2 regions of the Streptococcus sp. 27098_8_134 genome follow, and region 2 is predicted to be linked to the other one. Evidence: riboswitches for the same ligand, from Rfam matches in the RefSeq annotation. Region 2 holds a riboswitch; the other holds the start of a gene.

Region 1 (12,596 bases), on a different contig from region 2:
TAAAGAGGGGGCTGTCACCATTCATCAGTACAGTTGCTTCAGGCACTTTAGCTGCAGCATCCAGAATCATCTGGTAGGTCGTGTAGATTTCCCCATAGCGGTCCATCTGGTCACGGAAAATATTGGTAAAGACGAAGAGGCTAGGCTTGATATAATCACAAATCCGAGATAGGCTGGCTTCATCTATTTCCAGCACAGCGATATTTTTGCCAGATTTGCCTTTTTTAGCAGTCAGGAAGGTTGTCGTGATTCCGGTAATCATATTGGCACCGCTGGGATTGGTCACCACTTCTCCAAAGGCTTCCTTGAGAATGCCTACTGTCAGAGCTGTAGTCAGTGTTTTACCATTGGTTCCGGTAATAACCACGACCTCATAGTTTTTTGCTAGGTTTTGCAAAATATTTTTATCAAATGTCAGGGCAACTTTCCCTGGCAGAGTCGATCCACGCCCCATTTTGTTGAGAACAAAGTGGGAGGACTTGCCCGCCAAGAGGCCCAAGGCTGTATTTATCTTCATAAGAAATATTTTATCATAAAAAAGTAAAGAAGGTTACAGAAAAATATTGACAAACGTGATATAATGGGTTGGTAAGTCTTTAAGCGTTAAGACCCACTGTAAAATAAAAAGAGAGAAGTTAATTGAGTAAACTCTGACTACAAGACAAAATCAGGCTGTTACTAGATTTAATAAGTTCGATTTGTTGCTACAGCTGTTTGATTTTGCTTGTAGAGGAGTAGGAAGTCTAAGTATGAATTTTCAACAACTAACCAATCTCCAATATTGGGCCAGTTTGTTTTCTGACCCTTGGAGGATTGTAATTAATATTATTGACGTCGCTATCGTCGCATGGATTCTATATTATCTAATCAAGGCCATTGCCGGTACCAAGATTATGATTCTGGTCCGCGGGGTGCTCTTCTTTATCTTGGCACAGTTTTTTGCCAATATCATCGGCTTGACCACCATTTCTTGGTTGATCAATCAGGTCATCACATACGGGGTCATTGCGACCGTGGTGATTTTCTCGCCAGAGATTCGGGCAGGATTGGAAAAGCTCGGCCGAGCAACAGATATTTTTTCTACAACGCCCATCAGTAACGAAGAAAAAATGGTTCAGGCCTTTGTCAAGTCTGTTGCCTATATGAGTCCGCGGAAAATCGGGGCTTTGGTGGCCATTCAGGGAACCCGCACCTTGCAGGAGTACATTGCAACAGGGATTCCTTTGGATGCAGATGTGTCTGGAGAGCTGCTAATCAACATTTTTATCCCCAATACGCCATTGCATGATGGAGCTGTCATCATAAAAAACAATAAGATTGCGGCTTCCTGTGCCTACCTGCCTCTGACAGAAAGCAGCGGCATCTCTAAGGAGTTTGGAACCCGGCACCGCGCAGCTATTGGCCTGTCTGAAGTATCCGATGCGTTTACTTTTGTTGTTTCAGAAGAAACAGGTGGGATTTCCACTACGCACAATGGAATTTTCAAGCATGATCTGACTTTGGATGAGTTTGAGATAGAGCTGAGAAAGGTCTTCTTATCAGAGCAGGACAAGCCAGCAGGTTTGAAAAAACGCTTCATGGGAGGATGGAAGAAATGAAAAAACGTAAAAAAATTCTTTATATCATCTCTTCGTTTTTCTTTGCCCTAGTGCTGTTTGTCTATGCAACCTCTAGCAGTTATCAAAACAATACTGGAGTTCGACAGGTCACATCCGAAACTTATACCAATACGGTTTCCAATGTGCCAATTGACATCAAATATGACAGCGAGAATTACTTTATCAGCGGCTTCACTTCTGAAGTCTCCGTCGCCCTGACAGGCTCCAACCGAGTCAATCTAGCCAGTGAAATGCAGGAAAGTACTCGGAAGTTTCGAGTCGTTGCTGATCTTTCCAAGGCTACAGAAGGCACAGTAGAAATTCCGCTAAAGGTTGAAAACCTGCCAAGCGGTCTGACTGCTACAGTGACTCCGCAGAAGATTTCGGTTAAGATTGGTAAAAAGGCTAGCAAGAAGGTTGAAGTCCGCTACCTCATCACAGACAGCCAGGTGGCTGAAAATGTGTCTATCAGTGGTGTGACCTTGGAAAATAAGGAAGCTACTGTAACCAGTGACGAGGAGACCCTGTCTAAGATAGAGTCTGTCGTAGCTATTCTTCCGACCAATGTCATTATCACTGGCAACTACAGCGGAACAGCACCGCTGCAGGCTGTTGATGGGCAGGGAAATGTCATGCCAAGCGTGGTGACACCATTTGAAACGACTATGCGTGTCAACACTAAAACAGCAGACAGTTCAGGCTCGTCCTCCTCTAACAGTAGCTCAAATACGAGCTCATCAAATAAAAACTAAATAAAATTTTGAAAATAAACTTGGATTAAAGCGGTCTGCCTTGCTTGCAGCCTAAATCTTTACATCCAGGTCTTATGAAAGGAAACTATTTATAATGGGTAAATACTTTGGAACCGATGGTGTTCGCGGAGAAGCAAATGTGGAATTAACGCCGGAATTGGCCTTTAAACTCGGTCGCTTTGGTGGTTATGTTCTGAGCCAGCACGAAAGTGAAGTTCCTCGGGTCTTTGTTGGCCGGGATACTCGAATTTCAGGAGAAATGCTGGAAAGCGCCTTGGTTGCAGGACTTTTGTCCGTTGGGATTCATGTCTATAAATTGGGTGTCATTGCAACGCCTGGTGTGGCTTATCTGGTCAAGTCAGAGAAAGCCAGCGCCGGAGTCATGATTTCTGCCAGCCACAATCCAGCTTTGGATAATGGTATCAAATTCTTTGGTGGTGACGGTTATAAACTGGATGATGAGCGTGAATTGGAAATCGAAGCTTTGCTGGACGCAGCAGAAGATACCTTGCCACGTCCAAGTGCCGAAGGTTTAGGTGACTTGGTGGATTATCCAGAAGGACTGCGCAAGTACCAACAATACTTGGTTTCAACTGGCTTAGAACTAGAAGGAATGCATGTGGCCTTAGATACGGCTAACGGTGCGGCTTCTACCAGCGCTCGTCAGATTTTTGCAGACCTCGGCGCTCAGTTGACGATTATTGGAGAAAATCCAGACGGCCTCAATATCAATCTGAATGTCGGCTCTACACATCCAGAAGCTTTGCAGGAAGTTGTCCGTGAGTCTGGTGCAGCAATTGGTCTGGCCTTTGATGGAGATAGCGACCGCTTGATTGCTGTGGATGAAAATGGTGAGCTGGTAGATGGTGACAAGATTATGTACATTATCGGTAAATACCTGTCTGAAAAAGGCGAGCTGGCGCAGAATACCATTGTTACGACCGTCATGTCCAATCTTGGCTTCCATAAGGCTTTGGATCGCGAAGGTATCCAAAAGGCTGTGACAGCAGTTGGTGACCGCTATGTAGTAGAGGAAATGCGCAAGAATGGCTATAATCTAGGTGGCGAGCAGTCTGGACATGTTATCATCATGGACTACAATACGACAGGTGACGGTCAGCTTTCAGCTGTGCAATTGACCAAGGTCATGCAGGAAACAGGTAAAAAACTATCCGAATTGGCTGCTGAAGTAACCATCTATCCGCAGAAACTGGTCAATATCCGTGTGGAAAACAGCATGAAGGATAAGGCGATGGAAGTTCCAGCTATCAAGACAGTGATTGAGAGAATGGAAGCTGAAATGGCTGGCAATGGCCGGATTTTGGTTCGTCCGAGCGGAACTGAGCCTCTGCTGAGGGTCATGGCTGAAGCACCAACTGACGAAGAAGTAAATTATTATGTAGATACCATTGCTAATGTTGTTCGAGATGAAATTGGGATAGACTAATAAATGTAAAGAAACTGAGACATAATGTCTTGGTTTTTTTATATTCGTATGAATTTTTAAACACTTTGAATAAAAATGTTGATAAATTGCAATACTCTTGGTATAATAAGCTACGAAAGGAGTATAAGATGAAAAATAAGAAAACACTTATTCTTAAAATTTTAATCTTGTTAACGGCTATTGTTACAGGTCTTGGTTTGGCTGCTAGGACACAGGCTGCTGAGGTAACAGATTATACCCAGCAAACAAGCATTACCAAAGATGGTGTGCCATTAACAAGTGACTCAACAGTTATGACCAATGAAACCTTGTCTGTAACAACTAGTTTCACATTCCCGTCATCTCAAACTATCGCTGAAGGCGACACCCTTACTTTCTCACTGCCGCAGGAATTAACCCTGATTACTCCCTTAAACTTCCAAGTATCTGATGTTGTCAATCACAAGGGAGAAGTAGTCGGAAAAGCTCAAGCGAATCCAGCAAGTCAGACTGTTACGGTAACCTTTAGTAATTACTTTACTAACTACACCGAACAAAAAGAAATGTCCCTGACTTTTAATGTACGAGTTAATAACGACAAGGTACAAAATTCAGAGCCGGTTTCCTTCAAATTTGGCCAGACAGATTTTTCTTTCCAATACGAAAAGGTAGAAGGAACTGCTGGTGAATATGAAATGAAATATGGTTACCAAGACAGTAGCGATCCAAAGATTGTCAAGTGGCGCATTATCCTGAATGCAAGACAGGACATGCTTCGTAACATGGTGATTTCAGACAACTTTGGCGATGGTCTGACATTGGTACCAGGTACACTGCGCGCAGTTCGTTATGCTCCTGTAGAAGGTGGCATCCGCAATGAAGCGCACTTGCTGACTCTGCCTGTTTTGGATAACTTCACTAACAAGGCAGTTCTTACGCAAAATGCTAATGGTGATGCCAATGGATTTACCATTAACTTTGGTGATAACTACAACTGGCCAATGTACATCGAGTACTCTACTCGTGTACCAGATGGTGTTCAAGTAGGCGATGTGGTTAACAACACCTTGTCTTGGACAGCTAAAGGCTTCCCAGAGCGTACTATTACTAAGTCAGTCCGCTTAGAAGATGGTTCTGGTAAAGGAAGCGCTCTGCTAGCAAAAGACGTAATGATTAAGGCTCAGAAGAAGCTTGTTAATAAAGAGTTAGAAAAAGGTCAATTTACCTTTGGTCTCTTTGACGAAAGTGGTAACTTGCTTCAAACAGTTACCAATGAAGCAGACGGCTCTATCAACTTCAAGGCTTTAAACTACAGTGCTGCTGGTACTTACCGCTACAGCATCAAGGAAATCCCAGGAAATGATCCTAACTACGTCTATGATGACAAGGAAGCACAGCTGACAGTTACTGTAACAGACGTTAATGGTGAGCTTTTAGGCTCTGTCAAGTATGACTTGGATCCAGTCTTTACAAATACTTATAGAGGTAATGATCCAGGCAAGTCAGTTCAGCCGCCAACTCCTGGCAATAACAACAATCCAAACAACAACCCAAATAATAATCCAAACAATAATCCAAATAATACCCCAGGCAATGGTAACAATACCCCTGGTAACAGTTCCGACAATCCAAAGGGTGGAACAGACAATCCAGGGAATGGAAATAACAATTCAAACAACGGTACCAATGATCCAGGTGCTGCAGGAGGCAACAAAAAGGTTCTGCCTAAGACTGGTCAAGAAACGACACTTTGGCTGTCACTTGCAGGTTTGGCAATCTTAGTTGGCTTTGGAAGCTATGTCTTTCTTCAAAAAAAGACTAGATAATATTCAAAGGTTTTAAGAGTTTTCTCTTAAAGCCTTTTTACATACTTTTCCATTTGAAAAAACGGAGTAATCATGTTAGAATAGACCTAGTAATTTTTAAAGGATAGAGGTGTTATCGTGGCTTTTGGAGATAACGGACAACGTAAAAAAACAGGATTTGAAAAATTGACGATGCTGGTCGTGATTATCATGCTCATCGTGACAGTTGGAGCTATCTTTGCTTCCGCTCTCAGCGCAATCTTTTAATCCAAACGCTTCAGGGCGTTTTTTTAGACTAGAAAAAGAGAATAGAAAAAATGAGTATGTTTTTAGATACGGCCAAGATTCAAGTTAAGGCTGGCAATGGTGGCGATGGCATGGTGGCCTTTCGCCGTGAAAAATATGTTCCTAATGGCGGTCCTTGGGGCGGTGATGGCGGTCGTGGCGGCAATGTTGTTTTTGTTGTAGACGAGGGCCTGCGCACCCTGATGGATTTTCGCTACAATCGCCACTTCAAGGCTCAGTCTGGTGAAAAGGGTATGACCAAGGGTATGCATGGCCGTGGAGCTGAGGACTTGATTGTTCGTGTACCGCAGGGGACGACGGTTCGTGATGCTGAGACGGGCAAGGTGCTGACGGACTTGGTAGAAAATGGCCAAGAATTTATCGTAGCGCGTGGTGGCCGAGGTGGTCGTGGAAATATCCGCTTTGCAACGCCTAAAAATCCTGCTCCAGAGATTTCTGAGAACGGAGAACCAGGTCAAGAACGGGAGCTTCTGCTTGAGCTTAAGGTCCTAGCAGATGTTGGTCTGGTTGGCTTCCCATCTGTCGGAAAATCAACTCTGCTTAGTGTTATCACAGCAGCTAAGCCTAAGATTGGTGCCTATCATTTTACGACAATCGTGCCCAATCTAGGAATGGTTCGTACTCACTCTGGAGAGTCCTTTGCAGTAGCAGATCTACCAGGTTTGATTGAGGGAGCCAGCCAAGGGGTCGGACTGGGAACTCAGTTTCTCCGTCATATTGAGCGGACACGGGTCATCCTGCATGTCATCGATATGTCAGCTAGTGAGGGGCGTGATCCTTATGAGGACTATCTAGCTATCAATAAAGAGTTGGAATCCTATAATCTTCGTCTTATGGAGCGCCCGCAGATTATTGTTGCTAACAAGATGGATATGCCAGATAGTGCTGAAAATCTCAAGGTATTCAAAGAGAAATTAGCGGCTAATTATGATGAGTTTGCGGAGCTGCCACAAATCTTCCCAATTTCCAGTCTGACTAAGCAAGGACTTGCGACTCTCTTGGATGCGACTGCAGAGTTACTGGATAAGACACCAGAGTTCTTGCTTTATGATGAGTCTGAAATGGAAGAAGAAGCTTACTATGGCTTTGACGAAGAAGCACCAGCCTTTGAAATTTCTCGTGATGATGATGCGACTTGGGTGCTGTCTGGTGATAAACTTGAGAAACTTTTTAATATGACTAACTTTGACCGCGATGAGGCAGTCATGAAATTTGCCCGTCAGCTGCGTGGTATGGGCGTTGATGAAGCCCTTCGTGATCGCGGAGCCAAGGATGGGGATTTGGTTCGCATCGGCAAGTTTGAGTTTGAATTCGTTGACTAAGGAGGCTTGCAATGGGTGATAAACCAATATCCTTCCGCGATGAAAATGGAAATTTTGTCTCTGCAGCCGACGTCTGGAATGCAGAAAAACTAGAAGAGCTCTTTAATAAACTCAACCCCAAACGCAAGCTGCGTCTGGAAAGAGAAGCATTAGCGAAAGCAGAAGAGGAATAAGATAAAAAGCAGCTGAGCAGGAAATAATCCTACTCAGCTGCTTTTTTGCGCCAAAGATGTATTCGTTAAGGTAATTAACCTTTGTTTTAAGCAAAGATTTTAGGGCTGACTGCTTTTATTCGAGGGAGAGCAGCTAGGCAGACACCTAGAACGATAAGCTTGTCTGCATAGTCAGTTAGTATTTGTACGAGGACGATACTAAGGACGGGGTTGACTCCCATTCCCCGCAGGGCTTGGACGATGAGGCTGGATCCGCTGGATGTTATGCCCCCGAAGAGCAGGACAGTGATTGCAGAGGCTACTAGGGTACCCGGAAGGGCTACCAATAGGGTTTTCCAGAGAAGACTGAGCTTTAAGCTTCCTTTTTCTTTAAAAAACCAAGCTGCTGAAAGAGCAATGATGATAGCGGCTGGCGAGTAGTAGAGAGAAAAGATATCGGTTGTCATCCAGCCAATGAGGGCGCTGAGAAAGGCAACGCCAGCCCCAGCAAGAGGCCCTAAGGTCAAGCTAGCTAGAATCGTTCCAAAGGTATCTAGATAGATAGGTAATTTCAGAAATAGTGCAATATTAGCTCCCACGTAGTTGAGAGCGATACAGATAGACAAGAAGCTTAGGATAAGGGGTGTCGATTTTTTCATGATAAAATTTTCCTCATAAAAGTGATGATAGGTCTCGAGCAATCGTTTCCTTAGGCTGATTCAGGAGGATAGCTAAGAAGTCTTGGAAGAAGAGTGAGGGACTGACTTGAGTTGCAATATAGGCATTGGCTGGTTTATGATAGAAGTTATAAGCATCAACCACGGTCTGTCCAAGAGCAATGCCTTCGGTCACGATTTCAACATAGGAGTCGAAGCCCATACAAAGATCTTCATGCAGAAAATGAGCAATAGCCAGCGGATCGTTGATGACACAGCCGGTGATGTGTTCATATTCCCAGTGAAAGTCCCAGTAGAAACGCGTGATACGACCGACAAACTCAGCTACTTCTGGCTGTAGAAAACGCATGTACTCTAATAGATTGGGGGTGAGGACGATGGCGCGTGTGACATCTAGTCCAACCATCTCGATTTTTCGGCCTAACTTTTGATAGACAAATTGAGCGGCGTGTGGGTCACACCAGTAGTTATACTCGGCTACAGGTGAGCAGTTGCCATGAGATTTGTAGCTGCCGCCCATACTGACAAAGCGTTTGATATGTTTTCCAATTTGGGGATTTTGCTTTATTGCCATTGCTAGATTAGTCAATGGTCCCAAGGCGATTAGTGAAGTGTCCTGAGCCTTCTGGAAATAGGTAGCCAGAAATTCAGATGCTTTCTGAGGCTGGGGCTGACAATTGCTTGTTCGATTGATTCTGCTCTCGCCTAAACCATCCATACCGTGGGTATCTTGAGCTGAAACAAAATCGCGGACTAGAGGTTTTTCTGCCCCTGCATAGACTGGTATATCTAGCCGGTTCAGTTTTTCTAATATTTTAAAGGCATTTTCAACACCAAGGTCTACTGGGACATTTCCAGCGACGATGGTCAGTGCTACTACTTCTAGATTGGGATGTTGAATTGCATAGATTAGGGCTAGACTATCATCTATACCAGGGTCGCAGTCGATAATGACTTTTCTTTTCATGAGTTCTCCTTTGCTTATATAAAAATGAGGTTGAGACAATCGGTCCCAACCTCTTAACTGTCTGACTAATCGAGGAGACAGCAAAAAAACTATGCGCAAGACATTTTATATACAATATAAAGGCACTTAGTTTTTTATTCTGGGAAGTTTTCGAACCAGTCCAAAACCGAGGTTTTGATTTCTCTATTTTTCTATCATAAATAAAAATAAGGAAAAAGTCAATGGGAGTAAGCCTAACATGGTCACCCCCATCTTTTTATGGTATAATGAAAAAAATAAGTAGGAGAAGTGATAATTATGGCAAAAACGATTCATACAGATAAAGCACCAGCAGCGATTGGACCTTATGTTCAAGGAAAAATTGTCGGCAATCTTTTGTTCGCGAGCGGGCAAATTCCCCTGTCTCCTGAAACTGGAGAAATCATTGGGACGACTATTGAAGAGCAGACCCAGCAGGTGCTGAAAAATGTTTCAGCCATTTTGGAAGCCGCTGGAACAGATTTTGACCATGTAGTCAAGGCTACTTGCTTCTTGAGTGATATCAATGATTTTGTGGCCTTTAATGAAGTTTACAAAACGGCCTTTACAGAAGCATTTCCAGCTCGTTCAGCAGTCGAAGTGGCTCGCCTGCCTAAGGATGTGAAGATTGAGATTGAGGTTATTGCCGAGATTCTCTAAAAAAGAGCGGGGGAAAACCACTCTTTGACAGATTCTATCTGATGAAAGGATTATTATGTCTGAGAAGAAAATTCAGCTTGTCATTGTGACTGGAATGAGCGGGGCGGGGAAAACCGTAGCCATCCAGTCCTTTGAAGACTTAGGTTATTTTACCATCGACAATATGCCGCCAACTCTGGTGCCGAAGTTCTTGCAGCTGGTCGAAGGGACTACTGACAATGATAAATTGGCTCTGGTTGTCGATATGCGCAGCCGTTCCTTCTTTTTGCAAATCCAGAACGTTTTGGATGATTTAGAGCAAAATGAGAATATAGATTTCAAGATTCTTTTTCTAGATGCGGCGGATAAGGAGTTAGTGGCTCGTTACAAGGAAACGCGTCGCAGCCATCCGTTGGCAGCTGATGGACGGATTTTAGATGGGATTAAACTGGAGCGTGAACTCTTAGCCCCTCTGAAGAATCTCAGCCAAAATGTTGTGGACACAACAGATTTGACACCACGGGAGCTCAGAAAGACCATCTCTGAGCAATTTTCAAATCAGGCTGACATGCATAGTTTCCGCATTGAGGTTATGAGTTTTGGTTTCAAATACGGTCTGCCCTTGGATGCTGACTTGGTTTTTGATGTGCGCTTTCTGCCTAATCCCTACTATAAGCCTGAGCTACGCAATCAGACAGGCTTGGACAAGGATGTCTTTGACTATGTCATGAACCATGCCGAGTCAGAAGAATTTTACCAGCATCTGCTGGGCTTGATCGAGCCCATTTTGCCAGGCTATCAGAAGGAAGGAAAGTCTATCCTGACGATTGCTGTTGGCTGTACAGGTGGTCAGCACCGCAGTGTAGCCTTTGCTCAGCGCTTAGCAGATGATTTGGCTAAAAATTGGCCGGTCAATGCCAGTCACCGCGACAAAAACCGTCGGAAAGAAACGGTGAACCGCTCATGAGAAAGCCACGAATTACAGTCATTGGCGGTGGAACAGGAATTTCAGTTATTTTAGACAGCCTGCGTAAAAAGGACGTAGAGATTACAGCCATTGTTACAGTAGCAGATGATGGCGGCAGTTCTGGTGAGCTGCGGAAAAACATCCAGCAGTTAACTCCGCCAGGTGACTTGCGAAATGTCCTGGTAGCTATGTCCGACATGCCAAAGTTTTATGAGAAGGTCTTCCAGTATCGCTTTGCGGAAGGAGACGGTGTTCTAGCGGGGCATCCCTTGGGCAATCTGATTATTGCCGGCATTTCCGAAATGCAGGGCTCAACTTATAATGCCATGCAGCTTCTGACCAAATTTTTCCATACGACAGGAAAAATTTACCCTTCTAGCGACAATCCACTAACTCTGCATGCTGTGTTTGCAGATGGGACGGAAGTTGTAGGTGAGAGCAATCTGACCAGCAAGAGCGGGATGATTGAGCGGGTCTATGTTACCAATACCTATGATGACAAGAAGCCTGCTGCTAGCAAAAAGGTGGTTGAAAGTATCCTGGAAAGCGATATGGTGGTTCTGGGACCAGGTTCGCTATTTACCTCAATCTTGCCTAATCTCGTTATCGAGGAAATTGGTCAAGCTCTTTTGGATACCAAGGCAGAAGTGGCCTATGTCTGCAATATCATGACCCAGCGCGGCGAAACAGAGCATTTTTCAGACAGCGATCACGTCCAAGTCCTGCACCGTCATTTAGGCAGGAAGTTTGTAGATACAGTCTTGGTTAATATCGAACCTGTCCCTCATGAGTACATGGACAGCAACCAGTTTGACGAATATCTGGTACAGGTGGAGCATGATTTTCAAGGATTACAAGAGCAGGTTCCGCGCGTTATTTCTTCGAACTTTCTTCGTTTGGAAAATGGCGGAGCGTTCCATGATGGTGAGTTGGTCGTTGACGAATTGATGCAGATTATACAGGTACGCAAATGAGCTTTACAGTAAAAGTAAAAGAAGAACTGTTGAGTCTGGCAAGCAGAGATAAAAATGAGCTGTCAGCCATGATCAAGATGTCTGGCAGTTTGGGCTTGGCCAGCAGTGGTTTGACCCTGTCTGTCACAACAGAAAATGCTAAGATTGCCCGCCATCTCTATGAGTTACTGTCGGACCTTTATCAGGTCAAGTCAGAAATCCGCCATCATCAGAAGACCAACTTGCGCAAGAATCGAGTTTATACAGTATTTCTAGATCAGAAAGTAGAAGAAATCCTTTCTGATCTGCACTTGGCTGACTCCTTTTTTGGTATCGAGGCCGGGATTGACCAGGCCATTTTGTCAGATGACGAAGCTAGCAGATCCTACCTCCGGGGAGCCTTTCTCTCAAATGGCAGTATGAGGGAGCCAGATTCAGGTAAGTACCAGCTGGAAATCCTGTCCGTTTATCTGGATCATGCTGAGGATTTGGCTGCCTTGATGCGCCGTTTTCTGCTGGATGCCAAGACCATTGAGCGCAAGAAGGGGGCTGTCACTTATCTGCAGCGGGCTGAAGACATCATGGATTTTCTCATTGTCATCGGTGCTATGGAAGCCATGGCTGAGTTTGAGTCTCTTAAGCTCATGCGGGAAGCGCGCAATGACCTCAACCGCGCTAATAATGCGGAGACAGCGAACATCGCTCGTACGGTCACAGCCAGTATGAAAACCATCAACAATATTGCTAAAATCAGCGATAATATCGGCATTGAGAGTTTACCTGTAGACCTGCAGGAGGTAGCCCAGCTTCGTATCCAACATCCAGACTACTCCATCCAGCAGCTAGCTGATAGTCTGAGACAGCCACTGACTAAGAGCGGTGTCAATCATCGCTTGAGAAAGATTAATAAAATCGCAGATGAATTATAAAAGCTGCTGAGCTCGAGCTCAGCAGCTGTTTTTTTATAGGCTTGTAGAATGTTTGGGTTGGACTTTTTGCTCAGGATAGATATGG
Region 2 (12,596 bases):
GATAAAAATACGTTCAGATATTATAGCGGACTCAAACACTCAAAAGTATTATGCAGTAATCTATTTAAGACAGAAGTCAACTGATAAAAAAAAGGCATATTGTATTAATCTAGATGAAGGGAGAATTGTTTCAGATAAGGGAATCAATCCATATAGAAAACTTCCTAATGGTTTTACAATCTTCACTAATTTTGATGAACGTATGGAAAAAAGAGGTGTTGCACTTCATATAACATGGATGTCTCTGGAAAGTTCTTATTCAGAAAAACAATTTGAGAATTCACTTCTATCAAGTAAATATCCCCAAGTGTATAAGATTATGCATGAAAAAGATGCTCGTGTTACTTTCTTAAATAGAGAAACCGATGTTGAGCTAGTAAAAAACGTAACCGAACTCTTCTTTCCGCCTGGAACGAATGTATTTGAGAACGTGACTATCCCAGCTAAATATTCAATAGATGGACAGGAGCATGTCATTAATTCGGCGGAAGAATTGCAAAAATACTACAAGGAAGATGAAAACTAGAAAAAGACATTTTTGCCAAATTTAAAGAGGATTTTCCTCTTTTCATTTTTTAGTGTTTTTATTGCATTTGCAATAAAATGTGATATAATATGTTTAAATAAAATTTTAAAGGAGGGGATATGTCAGTATTGCGGGAAATTGGGATTATAGCCCGAGCTTTGGATTCCATTGCTAATATTGAGTTCCGCGACATAGAGCTGGCGCGGGGGCAATATCTTTATCTGGTTCGAATCGCGGAGAATCCAGGGATCATTCAAGAGGAGCTGTCGGAGCTTCTCAAGGTGGATCGCTCAACGGTTGCCCGTTCTGTTAAGAAGCTAGAGGCCAAGGGCTTGGTGCAGCAGAAGGCAGCCAAGGACAACAAGAAGAACAAGGAATGGTTTGTGACGGAAAAAGGAGAAAAACTTTATCCTTTTATCCTAGCTGAAAATGACTATTCTGAAGAGACGTCCTTGCAGGGCTTTTCTCAGGCGGAAGTTCAAGCCTTGGAGGAAATGCTGGTCCGAGTGCGTGAAAACATCACAGGTAACTGGGAAGCCGTCAAAAAAGGACAAAAAAGAAACTATTAAGATTAAAGAGGTGCATCATGAAAGTTACAGTTGAAAATGAATTTTGGCAAGTATTTCCGGAAGGTCAGATTAGTATTTTAGTGGTCAAGGGGCTGGATAATAGTGTGGATGAAAGTAAGGACCCATATTTCAAATCCCTGCTGGATAAGGGAGCGAAACGAGCTGAGGACTTTATCTTAGATGAGAACTTCACTCAAAATGAAGTCATTCAGGAGTGGCGGCAGGCTTTCAGCAAATTCAAGACCAAGAAAGGAGCACGATCCTCTATCGAAGCCCTGCTCAAGCGGGTTAGTCAGGGGCGGGAATTTCATCCAATCAATCCTTTGGTCGATATCTACAACAATGTCTCGCTGTCTTATGCGGTTCCATGTGGCGGTGAGGATTTGGATAAGATTGTCGGAGGTCTTCATCTAGGAAAAGCCAAGGGTGGCGAAGCTTTTTTCCCGTTGGGAGCTGAGAGTGACGCGCCGGCTCTGCCAGAAGAAATCATCTACTATGATGAAGAGGGGGCTGTCTGCCGTTGCCTTAACTGGCGAGAAGCCCAGCGAACTATGCTGACAGAAGCGACCAAGGATGCCATCTTGGTTATCGAGGCCATCAACGAAGAGCAGGCCGTGCGTGCTCAAGCAGCTATGATAGAGCTTCAGACTCTGATTGAGGACTATTCTGGTGTCAAAGGTGAAATCACCCATCTGACGCTTGATAATCCAAGCTTGGAAATCTGAGACTAAAAAAATCTGGATCAGAATTATCTGGTCCAGATTTGATATTTTGAGGTTGAAGCACCATAGCCAATTAGTTTTTCTTGTTTTCAAAGATAAAGACCTTACTGAAAACATAGTTGAGAACAATAATAAGTACTTGAGAAAAAAGTGACTCGATAGAGTTGATAAGATTGCGGTTATTGTTGACAAATTGCCCGATAATATTAGGATAAGTATCCACTAATAATTTTGCAAGAATGATGTCTAGCAAAAGAGTGCCAGAACGCGCCAGAGCAAATTTAAAAAGTCGCTTTTGCCAACCTTTGCGTTGCTGCTTAAAGACAATGGTATCATTTGTGATAAAGGCAAAAAGAACTGCTGTGATATTAGCAGTAATGGTGGCAAATAATGTTTGTCCCGTAAGAGCGAAAATAAGGAGACGAGTAGTCATATAAACAAGTGTTGCTGCCGCACCAAAGAAGAGATAGGACAGAACCTCATTGTCAAAGAATTTTTTGATTAAAGTTTTCATAAAGATAGTCTATCATATTTCTAGGATTTATGCTATACTAGTTGGGTTGCCAAATCTGTGGGGGAATCATCTAATGATGCTCCTCTCATGTGACGCAACCCTTGGCGCTTAGCTTCTTTCGCCAAGCATATTACACGCGGTAAAGCCGCTAAAGGAGAAAACATGAAACAAGAAAAACTGACAGTTCGTGATTTGGCTCAGATTGCCATTGTTGCTGCTATTTATGTAGCTCTTACGATTACTCCGCCTTTAAATGCCATTAGCTATGGTGCATACCAGTTCAGAATTTCTGAAATGATGAACTTTATGGCCTTTTATAATCGTAAGTATATCATGGGTGTGACCATTGGCTGTATGATTGCCAATCTCTATAGTTTTGGAATCGTTGATGTCTTTGTTGGCGGTGGGTCCACTTTGGTCTTCCTGTCACTGGGTGTCTATCTTTTCAGTAGCTATAAGAATCAATATCTGATTAAAGGCTTGATTCGTTTGGATCACTTCTATTTTGCAGTATTCTTTTCTGTTTCGATGGTGACCATCGCTGCAGAGTTACACCTCTTGCAAGGTCTGCCATTCTTCCTGACTTGGTTTACAACAGCCATTGGAGAATTTGCTTCCTTGATTGCTGGAGCTATCCTTATTAACCAGATTGCGAAAAGGATTGATTTGACAAAATAAAACAGCTGAGAGCGGAATTTCCGCTCTTTTTATGTCCTTTTGCTTTTTAGGAAGAATTCGGAACAAATAGAGGAAGATTTTGTGTATTTGTGATAAAATAGAAGTATGAAAGAAAGAATGTCAGAATTAGTAAAGTTGCTCAACCGATATGCCCATGAGTATTATACGGCAGACAGGCCAAGTGTATCGGATAGCGAGTATGACAGACTCTATCGTGAGTTAGTGGAGTTAGAAGAAAAGTACTCAACCGATATCCTGCCTGACAGTCCGACACATCGGGTGGGAGGGAAGATTTTAGAAGGATTTGAAAAATATCCACACCAGTATCCTCTCTTTAGTTTGCAGGATGCTTTTTCACGTGAAGAATTACTAGCCTTTGACCAGAGGATTCGCAAGGAATTTCCTCAGGTCTCTTATCTTTGTGAGCTCAAGATTGACGGGCTCTCTATTTCTCTGACCTATGAAAAAGGAATCTTGGTAGCAGGAGCGACTCGGGGGGATGGTTCTGTTGGTGAAAACATTACTGAAAATCTCAAGCGGGTCAAGGATATTCCACTGACTTTGAAAGAACCGCTGGACATTACGGTTCGCGGAGAGTGCTATATGCCCAAGGCATCCTTTGATGCGGTCAATCAGCTGCGACAGGAAAATGGTGAGCCTGAGTTTGCCAATCCACGTAATGCAGCAGCGGGAACCTTGCGCCAGCTGGACACAGCAGTTGTGGCCAAGCGCAATCTAGCAACCTTCCTATACCAAGAAGCCAGTCCTACTCAGGTTGGCAGCCAAGAAGCCGTCTTAAACAAGCTGGCAGATTTGGACTTCTCAGTCAATCCTACACATATTCTGGCGGATTCTATCGAAGCAGTTTGGGAGTTTATCGAAAAGATTGCTCAGGAGCGGGACAGTCTGGCTTATGAGATTGACGGTATTGTCATCAAGGTTAATGACTTGGCGGTGCAAGAGGAGCTTGGCTTTACTGTCAAGGCACCCAAGTGGGCCATCGCCTATAAATTTCCAGCTGAGGAAAAGGAAGCCCAGCTTCTGTCTGTTGACTGGACAGTGGGGCGGACGGGAGTTGTGACTCCGACAGCCAATCTGACGCCGGTGCAGCTAGCGGGAACGACTGTCAGCCGAGCAACTTTGCACAATGTGGACTATATTGCGGAGAAGGATATTCGTCAGAAAGATACCGTTATCGTCTATAAAGCGGGAGATATTATTCCTGCTGTCTTGCGAGTGGTTGAGTCCAAGCGTGTCTCAGAGGAGCCTCTGGAAATACCAAGTCACTGTCCGAGCTGTGAGAGTGAGCTAGTGCACTTTGAAGATGAAGTCGCTCTGCGCTGCATCAATCCGCTCTGCCCAGCTCAGATCAAGGAGGGCTTGATTCACTTTGCCAGCCGGGATGCCATGAATATTACTGGCCTTGGTCCAGCAGTGGTAGAGAAGCTCTTTGCTCAAAATCTAGTCAAGGATGTGGCTGGAATCTATCGGCTGACGGTAGAAAATTTACTAGAACTAGAGAACTTTAAGGAAAAATCAGCAAATAAATTGTATACTGCTATTCAAGCTTCCAAGGAGAACTCGGCTGAACGCCTCTTGTTTGGCTTGGGAATTCGCCATGTGGGAAGCAAGGCCAGTCGAATTTTGCTGGAGAAATTCCATGATATTCCTAAGCTGTCTCAGGCCAGCCAAGAAGAGATTGCGGCTATTGACAGTCTTGGAACTGTGATTGCCCAAAGCCTGCATACCTATTTTGAGCAGGAAGGCTCTCAGATTCTTTTGGCGGAGCTGCAGGAAGAAGGTGTGAATCTAGACTATCTGGGGCAAAAGGCAGTGGCTGATGCAGCCCTATCAGGTATGACGGTTGTCTTGACTGGTAAATTACAAAAATTGACACGCAATCAAGCTAAAGAAAAATTGCAGAGTCTAGGTGCTAATGTTTCCGGATCTGTTTCTAAAAAAACGGATCTGGTAGTGGCTGGCCAAGATGCCGGCAGCAAGCTGGCTAAGGCTCAGGAGTTAGGAATTGAAATTCGGGATGAAGATTGGCTTGATAGCTTATGAGGCTGAAGTATGAAGGATAAGATTAAACGAGCACGATTGATTTATAACCCGACTTCGGGACAGGAAATTATTAAGAAAAATATAGCGGAAGTTCTGGATGTTTTGGAGGATGTGGGCTATGAAACCAGCGCCTACCAAACCACTCCAGCGCCTCTTTCTGCTCAAAAAGAAGCTGAAAGAGCAGCAAAAGCAGGATTTGATTTGATTATTGCGGCAGGCGGCGACGGTACCATCAATGAGGTAGTTAATGGCGTGGCGAATCTGGATGAACGGCCTAAATTGGCCTTTATTCCAACTGGCACAACCAACGACTATGCGCGTGCTCTGAAGATTCCCATGGGAGATCCAGTAGCGGCAGCCCGCATTATTGAAAAGAACCAGACCATAAAGATGGATATTGGCCGGGCCTATGGGAACAAGTATTTTATCAATATTGCAGCGGCTGGGACTCTAACCGAGCTGACTTACAGTGTGCCAAGTGAGGTTAAGTCTCGTTTAGGCTACTTTGCTTATGTCGCAGAAGGAGCAAAAAAGCTCCCTCGCTCTAAGTTCCGCAAAGTCCGTATCAAGCACGATCACGGTGTCTTTGAAGGGAAGATTTCGCTGATGTTTGCGGCTCTGACCAACTCTATCGGTGGTTTTGAAAAGCTAGCGCCAGATACTAAATTAGACGACGGGAATTTTACCTTGATTTTGGTCAAGACAGCCAATCTCTTTGATATGCTGAGTCTGATGATGCAGGCTATCAATGGCGGTCAGCACGTTGGCGATATCAATGTAGAATACCTCAAAACAAGCAAGCTGCAGCTGGAAGTTTTAGATAAAAAAGGTTCATTTATGCTGAATTTGGATGGAGAATACGGCGGCGATACGCCTGTTGAACTGGAAGTGCTGCACGGACATTTGGAATTTTTTGCCAATATTGATGAAATCAGTCAGACAGCCCTTTCAATAGAATAATTTTAGATAAGAGATGAAAGAACATGCTAGACTATAAAGTCTTAGTCCATTACCACAATCCTACTGGAGATTATTTCTCCTATGATATGTGGCAGTGGCAAATAAACCAATGGGGAAAGGAAGCAGCCTTTTCCAAACTTGATTATTTTGGTATTCAGGGGGAATTATCATTTGAGACATGGGAGCCCTTAAATCACGCTCATGTGATTATCAAACGTTCAGACTGGTCCAGCCAGTCCTGTGACTATCATATTGATTTGTTGCCTCCTCATCTGGTGACGGAAATTTGGCTGATTGAGGGAGATGCGCAGGTTTATTATTCCCTGCAGGCTGCAACGACAAGTCACCAGTATTCACGCCGTCGGCCGCATAACTTTGATATGGCCCTGAGAACAGACTACTTTGATGAATGCTGGGGCTATCAAGGCTGGTTGGGACACCGTCAGACGGACGGCGCACATACTTTCAAAGTTTGGGCACCGACAGCTAGGAAGGTAGAACTAGTAGTCTATGAATCGGCTGACAATCAAGCTCCTGTTTATAAAATTTTCCCAATGCAAAAAGGAGACCGATATTCTCACGACCATAAGGAAAACACCATCGGTGTCTGGTCAACTGAAATAGCAGAAGACTTGACCGGCAAAACTTATCACTATCATGTTAGCTTTGAATACCGTAATTTTTATACTCGCGATCCTTATACCATTGCGACCAGTCCAGATGGCAAGCGTTCAGCGATTCTTGGAGCGGATGAGACAGAAGTAGCTGGTTTTCAAGTTCTGCAAGGCAAAGAAGCTTTCTGGCGCTTGGATAATCCCAATCAAGCAGTGATTTATGAGATGCACATTCGGGATTTGACCAAGTCGGAAACTTCTGGCGTGGATAGTCAGCTGCGCGGGACCTTCTTGGGAGCCTGTCAAAAAGGCACTACCAATCATCAAGGGCAAAAGACAGGCTTTGACTATATCAGTGATTTAGGCGTTAATGTTGTCCAACTTCAGCCCGTGTCTGATCGTCACAAGGACTATGATGAAATTGGAGAGCTAATCTACAACTGGGGCTATGACCCACAGAACTATCATGCTCCGGAGACTAGCTTTTCCAGCAATCCTGCTGACCCAGTGCAGGCTATTCGCGATTTGAAAACGATGATTCAGGCCTACCATGATGCGGGGATTTCTGTGACACTGGATGTTGTTTACAATCACATCTACTCGACCTATGATTCTGCTTTTCAAGCTACGGTACCGGATTATTACTATCGAATGAATCCTAACGGCTCTTTCCAAAATGGAACTGGAGTGGGGAGTGAGACGGCCAGCGAGCACGAGATGTTCCGCAAGTTTATGATTGACTCTCTGCTTTACTGGGTAAAGGAGTTCAATGTAGATGGCTTCCGCTTCGACCTGATGGGAATTCATGACGTAAAAACGATGAATGCCATCCGTCAAGCTATGGATGAGGTGGATCCGAGAATCCTGCTCTATGGAGAAGGCTGGGATATGGGAACGGGCTTGAGGCCAGAAGACAAGGCCAAAAAGGACAATGCTTATCAGTTGCCGCGGATTGGATTTTTCAATGATACAGAGCGGGATGCAGTCAAAGGAGCGGAAGTTTATGGCGGCATCAAGGCTGGCTTTGTCAGTGGTCAGGCGACGGAGGATATTGTCGCTAAGTCTATCCTTGGCAGCAGTGAGCTAGGCAGCTATCTCAGTCCTGATCAAGTTCTTAACTACGTGGAGGCTCACGACAATTTCAATTTACATGATTTGCTTGCGGAGCTGCATCCCGACGATGATGTTCTGACTCGCACCAAGCGGATTGAGCTGGCAACTGCCATGAACCTGCTCATGCAGGGTATGGCTTTCATGGAGGTCGGACAGGAATTTTCTCGTACTAAGCTTGTAGCTACGGGGGAAGACGGCCAAGTTCTGCATAGCGATCGCGAAAGGGCTATGAACAGCTACAATGCGCCAGATGCAGTCAATCAGGTGAATTGGGATATTTTGCAGGACCATCAAGAGAGTATTGATTTTATCAAGGACATTATTCGTCTCAAGACATCCTGCAAGGCCTTTTCTTATCAGACCTATGAAGACATTTATAAGCATGTCTTTGTCCAATCAGCAGAGCAGGGCAGTGGCTTGATTATCTTTGAAATCAAGGATGACAAGCACTATCAAGTCATTTTTAATGCCAGCGGCCTGCCTTACTATCTGCCGAATGCAGATAAGCTGCGCCTCGTAGTTGGCAATAGCCGTCATAAGAAGCCTTTCTATGTTGAAAATCTGACGGTTTCTGTTTTTGAAGTTATTCAATAAGATATTGGTACAAGAAAAGCCTTAAGTCCATTGGACTTAAGGCTTTTGCTATCTACGGATTGGCTGTGGAACTAGAGCTGGAAGAACTTGAATCTTCTTGACTGCTGTCTTCGTCGCTGCTGCTAGTTTGGAACTGCTCTGGATGCAGTGCACGATAGCTTGGCGAATTAAAGAGGTCCACAGTGGAGACATTGCCTCGCTTAGAGTAAAGACTGGTTGATTGGTCGCCTTTTTCCTTTTCAATAGCCAACAAGGCTTTCATTGAATTAAGATAAGAGTAATCTTTAGGATTGACCTTGCCTAAGTCATTTCCCTTGTAGAAGCGAATCAAGTCACCTGTTTGAATGGCATCACTCATCTTAAGCTGGGTATTGGCGGCATTGCGAATCTCATCCAGTTCTTTCTTGATGGTTTCATCTGGATTGGTAATTTCTTCACCGGTCTGGGTGTAGTAGGTTCGTCCGTTGAAGCTAGTGTATTTTGGAGTGACAAAGTTATTGCTGGAGCGGAAGGCTGTGATTTGCTGATGCTGAGATGACAGCAGGTCTTGTCCAACTTGAAGGTAGTTTTTAGAGTCAATGCCCAGTAAATGCTCCAATGTTGGCAGCATATCTACTTGACCACCGTATGTATCAATTATCTTTCCCTTGTCCATGCCAGGGACTACAACCATGTAAGGCACGCGCTGCATCATGGCATTGTCGTAGTTGGACCAAGTCTCAGAAGTCTTGCCTACAAGAGGGGCCAAGTTAGGATTGCGGGTTTGGGAAATTCCAAAATGGTCTCCGTAGAGAACGATAATAGAGTTGTCATAGAGGCCGGATTCTTTGAGATAGTCAAACAAGGCCTTGACAGAAGAATCTAGGTAGTTGGCAGTAGCAAAGTAACCGTTGATGGTTTCATCCTTGGTCTTAGCCAGCGGGAAGCCAATTTCGTCACCAATCAAGCTAGTCGTGTAAGGATAGTGGTTGGAAACCGTGATATACTTAGCATAGAAAGGCTGCTGCAGGTGTTCCAGATATTTGATGGAATCTTTCAGCATAATCTTGTCGTTCAAACCATACTGGAAGGAGTTGGTATCGTCCTGCTTGGTAAAGTATGACGCATCGAAGAAATAGTTATAACCCCATTGCTTGTAAGCTGTATTACGGTTCCAGAAGCTTCCAGTGTTTCCGTGGAAAACAGCGGAAGTGTAGCCGCCGTTTTTGGAAAGAATAAAAGGTGCAGCTTGCTGGGTATTAGTACCACCGTAGTTAACCATAAAGGATCCTTGGTTGAGACCGAAGAGCCCAGTTTCAATCATGGTTTCAGCATCAGAAGTCTTACCAGCCTTGACCTGGTTGAAGACATTAGAGAAAGCCAGAGTCGAATTGGAGTGGTAGAGGGAATTAAGGAAAGGTGTCACCTCGTACTCTTTCCCATCTGCCTGCAGCTTATAGTCAATCAGGAACTGCTGGAAGCTTTCCAGATGGACATAGATAACATTGCGGCCTTTAGCAATCCCGTAATATTCTGGATTAGGCTCCGCATAGTGGGATTGAATATATTCTGTTACTGGTTCCAAGTCTTTTTCAGAAGCTTTGGAGCGCTCACGATTGGCGGTATATGTCTGGTTAGCACTGTAACCTAGAAAGGCTGGCAAGCCCAGAGCCCGAACGACATAATAGTTGGAAAATCCACGTGACAAGAGCTCAGGCCGGTCAATTTCAGCCAAGAATAAGTTGGCAGAGAACAGCATGGCAGACAGGGAGGTCACAGCAAAGCTGGCGCGTTTATTGAAAGGCCGGTCATCCATTCGGATGTATTTCTTAAAGAATAAGAAAGCCAAAATCGGGAAATCAATCAGATAAAGAATATCCCAAGGGCGGAAGAGCTCAAGTGCTGCTTCCCCAAGTCCAGCTGAAACGCTGCTAGAAGCTAGCATAGTATTGACTGTAACAAAGTCACTGAACTCGCGGTAGTAAATGGAGTTAGATACCAGCCAAGCAAAGAGGAGCAGATAGATTCCGAAGGCAAGGCTGTAGAATAATTTGGTTCGTTTTACATAAAGCGCCAGTCCCAGCAGCAAGAGGCTGATAGGGAAAGGGTTGATAATAGCTAAAAATACTTGATAAAGACCTTGAATATCGAGGTTAAAATCAATCGTGTAGGCCCACATGGTTTTTATCCAATAGAGGACCAGTAAAATCAAGACAAAACCTAGTCTCGTACTCATGAAATTGAGTAAATTCTTGGTTATTTTTTTCACAAAAAGTTACTTCCTTGTCTTATTTCCTAAAAATTTTCTCCTCTAAGTATAACATAAAAAGACGGCGCAAGGAAAAATTGACCTCTTTTTGACTGAGGAAAATGTTTGAAGCAGTTAAATATTTAAGTTTTTAATGGAGAAAGCTTTCTTAGGATTATTGTATGAAGATCATTTTGCCGCAGACATTAGTGGAATAGAATCAAATATCGTTGGCCAGAAACTTGAAAAACAGCAGGAAAATATCTAAAAAAACACTCAAAAAATATTTACAAAAAACATAGGAAAACATATAATTAAGATAAGTTGATATATCAAAAGTCGTTGGCGCAGAGTTTTATTACTAGTTATTGTTATAGTATAAATGCATGCTGTCTATTTAAAGGGGAGATGATGAAGAAGGCTATGAAAATCTCGCTCATTCCAGCATATTTAGCAGATAATGGGTGAAAGTGTTGGAGAATAAATGGAAAGGAAGAAAAAGATGAAAAAACTATGTGCATTAGCAATCCTATTTCTTGCAGGAACTATATTAGCGGGGTGTTCCATCATGAAAAACGCTAAAAGACAGGAGTATGAAGAGCGATTCTCAAGAATCTCAGAGGTTTATCCGACAGCCAAGGCGGAGGATTTGTTTAAGAAGTTTCCCAAGGGGTTCAGGATTGTATATATAAGACAAGAGCTGACTAACAATAAAACATTTTTTCACGAGTTTAAACTGAGGGGTGATCATACTACCAAACAGATTATCGGAGATTACACGAAAGTAAGAATTCAACCATATAACGATGAAATAATAATGACTTCAACTGTGACTTATAGTGATAAGAATGGATTCCAAACTACAGATGGTCAAGTTCTGGATTCTAGTTTAGAGAATGTTAGATTTCTTTTTACTCAACTACCTATTGATTATCAGTATTTGAAGTCTCTAGATTTAGACGCTATTACGGAAAGTCCGGTCACAGGTGATTACAGCATCCGCTATGAGATTACGAATGAAAACATCAACAGCTACATTAATTTGCCCAAAGGAAGCAAGACATTATTAGAATTTCGGGGATATCCAAAATATGACAAACAAGATAAATATTTTTTAACATTATCGGTAGAACGGTCAGAAAAATATTATTTTAGCGAAACAGTTATAGAAGAATAGGAGTTAATAATGGGAAAAGAGTATACAAGTTACATCATGATGATACCGGCCTTGCACAAAAAATGGCTGCTTTAACGGAGAATAAACGTAAGACCGAGGCAGAATTGATTCAGCAACAGTATATTTTAGAGTATCTAACGATTAAGGCGCCTTCGACTGATCAGATTGCAAGTTTAATCGTCAGTCATATTGGACAGACAGTTAGTGCAGAAAATCCAGTAGCAAGGCTCGTCCCTAGTGATTCAGAACTGATATTTGAAGCTCAGGTATCTGATAAGGATATAACAGATATTCAAAAAGGTATGAAGGCTGTTGTTAAATTACAGGCCTATCCTTATTCAGACTATGGAACCATTCCTGCTAAAGTGACTTATATCAGCCCGACTGCTTTTCAAGTTAAAGGAAAAGGGATGGTATATATAGTCCAAGTTGCGATTGACAAGAAGCATTTGCACAAAGGAATTGACTTAGTTTCAGGTCTATCAGGAATACTTGAAATAAAAACAGATAATCGAAGTATCTTAGATTACTTCCTTGACCCTATTCGAGATGGTTTGAATGACAGTCTGAAGGAGAAATAATTTCAGATACTATTTGGAATATTACTGAATGAATGAACAACCTCTCAGAAATCTTGAAGATAGTTCTGAGAGGTTTTTTGTGGTAATATACCTCTCTGCCTTCCTTGTCTTATTTCCTAAAAATTTTCTTCTCTAAGTATAACATAATTTCTCCAGTTAAGGAAAATTTGAGCCGCATTTGAGATATTTTAAATCGGCGAAATTGTAATATTCCTATAAAAGCCTTATCCTCTCTATAGAGAGGTTTATAGTCGTTT

What was found. A riboswitch is a leader RNA that binds a small molecule or an ion and turns the genes downstream of it on or off. The one in region 2 is predicted to bind preQ1.
Region 1: linked by a shared signal. The riboswitch ahead of O3620_RS01175 (nucleoside hydrolase) and the one ahead of O3620_RS06175 (QueT transporter family protein) in region 2 are both predicted to bind preQ1.

The regions. Positions count from the first base shown of each region.
Region 1 is NZ_JAPVYD010000001.1:261,620-274,215, reverse strand. Features, by position in the region: gene murT (lipid II isoglutaminyl synthase subunit MurT) at 1-517, opposite strand, end outside; gene cdaA (diadenylate cyclase CdaA) at 750-1,598, shown strand; gene O3620_RS01210 (YbbR-like domain-containing protein) at 1,586-2,350, shown strand; gene glmM (phosphoglucosamine mutase) at 2,445-3,797, shown strand; gene O3620_RS01200 (Ig-like domain-containing protein) at 3,863-5,602, shown strand; gene O3620_RS01195 (DUF4044 domain-containing protein) at 5,720-5,848, shown strand; gene obgE (GTPase ObgE) at 5,899-7,209, shown strand; gene O3620_RS01185 (hypothetical protein) at 7,221-7,382, shown strand; gene O3620_RS01180 (ECF transporter S component) at 7,469-8,020, opposite strand; gene O3620_RS01175 (nucleoside hydrolase) at 8,034-9,005, opposite strand; PreQ1 riboswitch class I at 9,126-9,170, opposite strand; gene O3620_RS01170 (RidA family protein) at 9,303-9,683, shown strand; gene rapZ (RNase adapter RapZ) at 9,739-10,629, shown strand; gene O3620_RS01160 (YvcK family protein) at 10,626-11,603, shown strand; gene whiA (DNA-binding protein WhiA) at 11,600-12,511, shown strand; gene O3620_RS01150 (NAD(P)/FAD-dependent oxidoreductase) at 12,545-12,596, opposite strand, start outside.
Region 2 is NZ_JAPVYD010000002.1:335,648-348,243, forward strand. Features, by position in the region: gene O3620_RS06155 (hypothetical protein) at 1-526, shown strand, start outside; gene O3620_RS06160 (MarR family winged helix-turn-helix transcriptional regulator) at 646-1,095, shown strand; gene O3620_RS06165 (B3/4 domain-containing protein) at 1,113-1,820, shown strand; gene O3620_RS06170 (GtrA family protein) at 1,891-2,331, opposite strand; PreQ1 riboswitch class II at 2,360-2,496, shown strand; gene O3620_RS06175 (QueT transporter family protein) at 2,494-3,009, shown strand; gene ligA (NAD-dependent DNA ligase LigA) at 3,115-5,073, shown strand; gene O3620_RS06185 (diacylglycerol kinase family lipid kinase) at 5,083-6,033, shown strand; gene pulA (type I pullulanase) at 6,057-8,354, shown strand; gene O3620_RS06195 (LTA synthase family protein) at 8,407-10,602, opposite strand; gene O3620_RS06200 (Csa1 family protein) at 11,066-11,758, shown strand; gene O3620_RS06205 (HlyD family efflux transporter periplasmic adaptor subunit) at 11,821-12,339, shown strand.